2 regions of the Neobacillus sp. DFD-2R genome follow, and region 2 is predicted to be linked to the other one. Evidence: riboswitches for the same ligand, from Rfam matches in the RefSeq annotation. Region 2 holds a riboswitch; the other holds the start of a gene.
The links. Region 2 has a riboswitch for FMN ahead of AC3ANV_RS08395 (ECF transporter S component). Riboswitches for the same ligand answer to the same signal wherever they lie in the genome.

Region 1: it holds a riboswitch for FMN, as region 2 does, so the genes downstream of both, ribD (bifunctional diaminohydroxyphosphoribosylaminopyrimidine deaminase/5-amino-6-(5-phosphoribosylamino)uracil reductase RibD) here and AC3ANV_RS08395 (ECF transporter S component) in region 2, are expected to answer to the same signal.

The regions. Positions count from the first base shown of each region.
Region 1 covers NZ_CM173228.1:3,673,714-3,677,127, reverse strand. The annotation lists gene katA (catalase KatA) at 1-265, shown strand, start outside; gene AC3ANV_RS18385 (GyrI-like domain-containing protein) at 441-914, shown strand; FMN riboswitch at 1,046-1,199, shown strand; gene ribD (bifunctional diaminohydroxyphosphoribosylaminopyrimidine deaminase/5-amino-6-(5-phosphoribosylamino)uracil reductase RibD) at 1,328-2,410, shown strand; gene ribE (riboflavin synthase) at 2,427-3,086, shown strand; gene AC3ANV_RS18370 (bifunctional 3,4-dihydroxy-2-butanone-4-phosphate synthase/GTP cyclohydrolase II) at 3,152-3,414, shown strand, end outside.
Region 2 covers NZ_CM173228.1:1,702,774-1,706,187, reverse strand. The annotation lists gene AC3ANV_RS08405 (YpbB family protein) at 1-879, opposite strand, end outside; gene AC3ANV_RS08400 (ferredoxin) at 1,137-1,385, shown strand; gene AC3ANV_RS08395 (ECF transporter S component) at 1,494-2,060, opposite strand; FMN riboswitch at 2,222-2,352, opposite strand; gene AC3ANV_RS08390 (peptidoglycan DD-metalloendopeptidase family protein) at 2,447-3,217, opposite strand; gene AC3ANV_RS08385 (hypothetical protein) at 3,393-3,414, opposite strand, start outside.

The sequences.
Region 1 (3,414 bases), 2.0 Mb from region 2:
ACAAACACCTTTCCAAGTTTCCGGAGTAGCTGAACAGGTTTCATATGATCAAGAAGATCATTATACACAAGCCGGAGATCTATATCGTTTAATGGACGAGGGTGAAAAGTCCCGTACAGTTGAAAATATCGTCGGAGCGATGAAGCCTGTGGAAAGAGAAGATATTAAGATGCGTGCAACACTAAATTTCTATAAGGCTGATGCAGAGTTTGGTGAGCGTATTGCCAAAGGCTTAGGTTTAGCACTTCCGCAAGAAGTCAAATAATTATGTAAACTATTTGAAGGCCGTTCATTTTGAACGGTCTTTTTAAAATTATTTTAATCATTTAGATATGCAAGACGAGTACTTCCGCATTTCTTGATAAATCTATTTTTTACAGGAATTTAAGGGATAAAACCAGAATAATAGAAATAAGATGGTTGTAAAAGGGGGAATATGAATGGATGTTCAAGTGGTTGAAAAGAATGAGCTAAAGGTAGTTGGAATTTCATGGAATGGTACCTATTCAGAGACGACCATCATTCCTAGTCTATTTACAAAAATGAAAGAACGTCTTTATGAAGTTGCAAATCAAACAAATGAATCTGTATTGATTGCTCCCTTTCATAGCAGGGAAACAGAGTTCACTTATTATGTGACAACACCTGTTGAAAAAATTGAAGAAGTTCCGGAAGGAATGGTGGGTTTCACGATTCCTCGAAAAAATTATGTTTTTGCTACTCATAAAGGACGGCCTGAGGAAGTTGAAAATACATATCTTCAAATGTTCAACTGGATGAAAGAGTATGGTTATGAGCTGGATCAACATGCTTTAAGCTTGGAAATATATAAAGAAGAACATAAATATCTTAATTCTACCGGGGATTTACATTATGATATATACTTGCCAGTAAAGGAATATACGGTATTATAAGGTTGATACCTTAAATAATTTTTTAGAAATAGGATATAAAATATAAAATGAAGTGAGAATTGATAAATAAAAGCATTTCCCTTTACTGTTTGCATTTAGTATTATATTATCAAAATAATAAATAAAATAAATAATTCCTTCGGGGTCAGGTGAAATTCCTAACCGGCGGTGATGAAGCCAATCGCTTCTTAGTCCGTGACCCGTTTAACCTATTCGTTAAGTTAAACGGTGGATCTGGTGAAATTCCAGGGCCGACAGTTAAAGTCTGGATGGGAGAAGGAAAAAAACAGGATTAGAGATAGGTGAAAAATACACCTATTTGTAAGCCTTAGTTTCTCATTGCCTTTTAAAGGACCCTGAAGTGTACACCGTCTTCAGGGTCCTTTTTATTACCTTAAAAAGGTGGAAAGAATATGAATGACACATTTTATATGAATTTAGCAATAAATCTCGCAAAGGGAGCACTTGGCCAGACTTCACCCAATCCTGTAGTGGGTGCTGTACTGGTGAAGGAAAATCAAATTGTAGGCATGGGAGCCCATTTGAAAGCCGGCGAACCGCATGCCGAGGTTCATGCCATTCAAATGGCAGGGGAAAAAGCAAAAGATGCAACTCTTTATGTAACACTCGAACCCTGCAGCCATTTTGGTAAAACACCTCCCTGCTCGGACTTGGTTATAAGAACAGGGATAAAAAAAGTTTTTATCGCAACAACTGATCCGAACCCTCAAGTAGCCGGAAGAGGTATTGAACGATTGAAAAATTCGGGTGTCGAGGTAGAAGTAGGATTACTCCAACATGAAGCACTTGAGCTAAACAAAGTCTTTTTTTACAACATACGAACAGGCTTGCCATATGTCACATTAAAAACAGCAATAAGCTTAGATGGGAAAATCGCAACTGTCACAGGTGAAAGTAAATGGATAACCGGAGAGTCCGCCAGAAACGATGTTCATCAGTTCCGTCACTGGCATGACGCAATTTTGGTTGGTGCAAATACAGTAATTAAGGATGATCCTACATTGACAACCAGGCTCACATCAGGTGGGAAAAATCCAATTAGAATCATCCTTGACACCCATTTAAAAATACCCATCGATGCAAACGTAATAACAGATCAACAATCGCCAACATGGATTGTAACAGGTTCAGAAGTGAATCCTAAACTTGAATCAGAGTTTAGAAATTTAGGAATTGAAATAGTAAAAATGGCAAGTCCGAATATTAGCATTCCGGAAATGTTAAAGGTATTTGGAGAAAAAGGTATTACCTCGTTATTTGTTGAAGGCGGCTCAGAAGTCCATGGAAGTTTTCTAAAGGATCGGGCTTTTCAACAAGTCATTGCCTACATTGCACCGAAATTAATTGGCGGCAAACTCGCTCCTGCATCCTTCGGCGGAGAAGGGATTGAAAAAATAGCTGACACAGTGCAGCTAACTTTTAAAGAAGTAGAGCTGGTTGGTAATGATATCAGAATCATTGCTGAACCTATTTAAGGAGAAGAACAATATCATGTTCACAGGAATTATTGAAGAAATAGGATTGGTTTCAACTATCTCGCGGACCGGTGAATCTTTTGTGCTCACTATTGAAGCTAAGAAAATTCTCAGTGATGTCCATCTCGGGGATAGTATTGCCGTTAATGGTGTTTGCCTAACAGTTACTTCATTTTCAACGACCCATTTTACAGTGGATGTCATGCCGGAGACTGTTAAAGCTACAAGTTTAAATGATGTTAAACGCGGCTCTAAAGTAAATCTGGAAAGAGCTATGGCTGCCGGCGGCAGATTTGGCGGCCATTTTGTATCCGGACACATTGATGGGACAGGGGTCATAAAAAGTAAAAAGCAATTTGAAAATGCGATTTATTATGAAATAGAAGCTGATCAGGAAATAGTAAAATACGTCATTTTAAAGGGATCGATTGCCGTAGACGGGACAAGCCTCACTGTTTTTGGAGTGACAGAAAATAGTCTCACTTTATCTCTTATTCCCCACACATTGACTGAATCGATTTTAGGATTAAAAGGACAAGGTGATATTGTCAATTTAGAATGCGATATGATAGGAAAATATGTCGGCCATTTTCTAACTGGTGTTTTAGGAAAAACTAACAAAAAGAATGCATCGGGGATCACTGCACAATTTTTACAAGATAATGGGTTTGCCTAAAATTGATACATTGCCTAAGGACTGAGTCTTAAAAAAGTTGTCCAAATTGGAAGGAGAGATGTGGCGTGTTTAATACAATTGAAGAAGCACTTAATGATTTAAAGGAAGGGAAAGTTGTAATCGTTTGTGATGACGAAGACCGGGAAAACGAAGGTGACTTTATTGCTTTAGCGGAAAAGTCTACGCCGGATGTGATTAATTTGATGGCGACCCACGGCAGAGGTTTAATATGCATTCCCATTGAGGAAGAATTGGCTCAAAAGCTTGATTTATTCCCGATGGTATCGAAAAACACTGATCCGCATGGTACAGCTTTTACCGTAAGCAT
Region 2 (3,414 bases):
ATCATCGACGTTCAAAGCGAATTCTACTATGTGATCCTCAATTGTACTTTTCTTTAACCGTCTTTTTCCTGCAATTTGTTCAATTGTATAACCCTGATTCATAAGAATCCATGTTTTACGTGATGATTGTGTCAAGGAATCATCTGGTGTTAGTCCCTTTAAAAGTTCAGGTAATAATCGGAACTGTCCCTGATTTATCTCAACCTTCCCGATCAAAAAGTGGAGAACATTTATAAATTCAATATGATAATCAATAAAATCTATTTTAAACTTTTGGGCCATTTGTAATGGTGTTAATCCAATCTTTTGATATCCTGTTAACCGAAAAACCAGAAATGATGGATCAATATTTTTATCCTCCTCAAAACATTCCATTAATTCCGAAAATAGCAAATTCCCTATTTCATTCCTTGGAACTTGGAAATTTTTCAAAGTCGATTTTAACCAAAAATGAACCTCTTTATTTTTTTGAATTGGAATATATTGCGTTTCATGAAAAACAAGATTGGATGTGACTTGGACAAGAAGTGACAATCTTTCCCAAAATAAAGCTGTTGCATGCTGGTATTCCCATCCATTAATATAGATAGGCAATTGATTTCTTTCTAAATGAGTGTCACCTGTTGGTGTTAACAGAAACCGTTGCACCCCGCATTCACTAATCAACCTTTTTTCTAAGATTTTTTCAATTACATTCTCAAAGGATTCACGTGTTAATGATTCAAAAATGCGAAAAAATTTTTTTAGTGAAAATAAATGGGCATCTTGGATGGTTTGCGAAGATTTTTTTCCATTTAACAGATGATAAATGGAGTATATAGTTCTTTCTCCATCCAATTGTTTTATACAATATAGAATAATATTTTCTATATAAAGCATTCCACCCCACCACTTTTTGCATTATCGACAAAATTAGCTATTTTTCTATTTTATATTTTAACACGAAAAAGGACAATTGTTGTTTAAAAATGTGGAAGATTCGGGAAAAGTAAATATACAGCCAGTTTTTTAAAAGCATTTTTCTATTGAAAAGTTACCCATACAGTTTTACAATAGTAAATGTGATAGGCGTTTCCATATAAACGTGGTAAACGAGTATGCTTAATTTTTGTTATTTCATTGGGAGGTTTTTAATCATGGCAAAGTACACAATTGTTGACAAAGAGACTTGCATTGCATGTGGTGCATGTGGTGCAGCTGCACCGGATATCTACGATTACGATGATGAAGGCATCGCATTTGTAACTCTTGACGATAATGAAGGTATCGTTGAAATTCCAGATGTTTTAATCGATGATATGATGGACGCTTTTGAAGGTTGCCCTACCGATTCTATTAAGGTAGCTGACGAGTCTTTTGACGGTAATCCAAATAAATTCGAATAATTAAATCAGTTAAGCTACTAACCTTCTCCTTAATGGAGAAGGTTTTTCTTTATCCTTACTTATAACAAAAGCAACCAGGGAGTAGAACCTGGTTGCTTTTGTTTTCTATTATGCGTTTTTTATCAAGGATAACTTTTTAATCCATGCTTGCATTCGTATGAACAGTAACATAAAAATTGATGACATAATAACACCTTTCACGATGTTAAACGGAAGGATCGCCGGTACTACTAAATTTCTCATATCAGGAAATTTCAAAAGGGCCGTGTAGGCAGGAAGAATTAAGAAATAATTTAAGATACTCATCATTACCGCCATTGTCAAAGTCCCGACAATTAAGGCAACCGTCATGCCCTTTTTGGTTTTTAATTTGTTATATAAATAATAGGTTGGCAAGATAAACAGGATTCCTGCAAGAAAATTAGCAATATGCCCAACAGGGATTCCCGTTTGACTTCCTGTCATTAAGTAATTAAGGACATTTTTGAAAAACTCGACTAATATTCCTGCAACCGGTCCAAAAATTAAGGCAGCGATAAGCGGCGGGATATCACTGAAATCAATAAATAAAAAATTTGGAAATGGCGGCAGTGGAAAGTTTAACAGCATTAAGAGATATGCGATACTACTGAGCATTCCGATTGAAACAATAGCTTTGACCTTCATTTTTTTCATTTTCCTCTCTCCTTTTTTTGATCCATCAAGTTAGGAAGAGAGGTTCAGCTACAGCCATCTGCCAATGTAAATAAAAAAACCTCAAGATGTTAACTTGAGGGAGTTACAAGGCATGCTTAATAAACGTCCAATTAACTAATTTTTTCGAACGTTCGCAGAACCTCCATCTTCTCCCATCCAGACTATACTGTCGGCTTTGGAATCACACCAAATCCTGCCAAAAAGGCTCGCGGGCTTAAGAGAACACTCTAATACCGCCGATCGGGAATTTCACCCTGCCCCGAAGATAGATCGATATTAAATTACAAATTTATTATACTGGAAAATAGCGGTTTTGTGAATAAAGAATTAAAAGCCGCATACATTGTTGGTCTGCGGCCTTTCTATTACTTAACAATTAAGATTTGTTTCGGCTTAATAACCTCGGACGTTAAGCGGTTTATTTTCTTAATTTTTTCTACGGTGAGATTATTTTCCTCTGCAATGGACGTTAATGTATCTCCGACTTGGACGATATATTCTTTTCCTGTACTTGCAGATTTTTTTCTATCTGATTTAACCGGACCTTCTTCGGATATTGGATGAACATGTGAACTTGCTTCTAAAACATTATTACCTGCACTGGCGACTCCTTTTTGAACTGATTCACCGACCTCTGCTTTCCCCAATAGTTTTTCAGGATCAAATGCGTACTTCTTTTCATATGTCCATTCTAGTTGATGGGTTTCAAAATGGAGATGAACACCTGTTGCTTGTCCTGTTCTTCCCATTTGTCCAATCATATCGCCTTGTTTTATTCCCTGTCCTTCTGCTACAAGACGTTTGTTTAAATGTGCATAAACGGCGACCAACTTATTGGGGTGTTTAACAAAAACCACATTACCATATGTATTGGAATAATAAGATTTAACAACCACACCATCATCAACAGCAAGCACTGGGGAATCTAATCTTCCTGCGATATCGATTCCTTTATGTTTTCCATGCCTTGTTCCGAATGTGTCCGAAATTACTCCATCTGATGGCCAAATCCAGCCAGCCTTTAAATCGTTCTCATTAGGCATACTTGCTTCAGAATGTTTACCGCCCAAAAATAATAAACTGATACAAAGTGCCATTATGATGGCAATTAAAAACCTCTTTATGTAGTCCCGCATTCCTTTCCTCCTTGAATCATATCCTCTCCTACCCACCTTATGTGTACCTATTTGCGTTTAGAACTTATTGGGCGAGCAAGAACGGTGAAACATACTTGTTATAATTTGGAGGTATTCACTTTTTTATTCATAAAAAAGCTGACCAAAAACAAAAGTTGGCCAGCTTTCAATTATCTCATTGTATATTTCGCAAATTC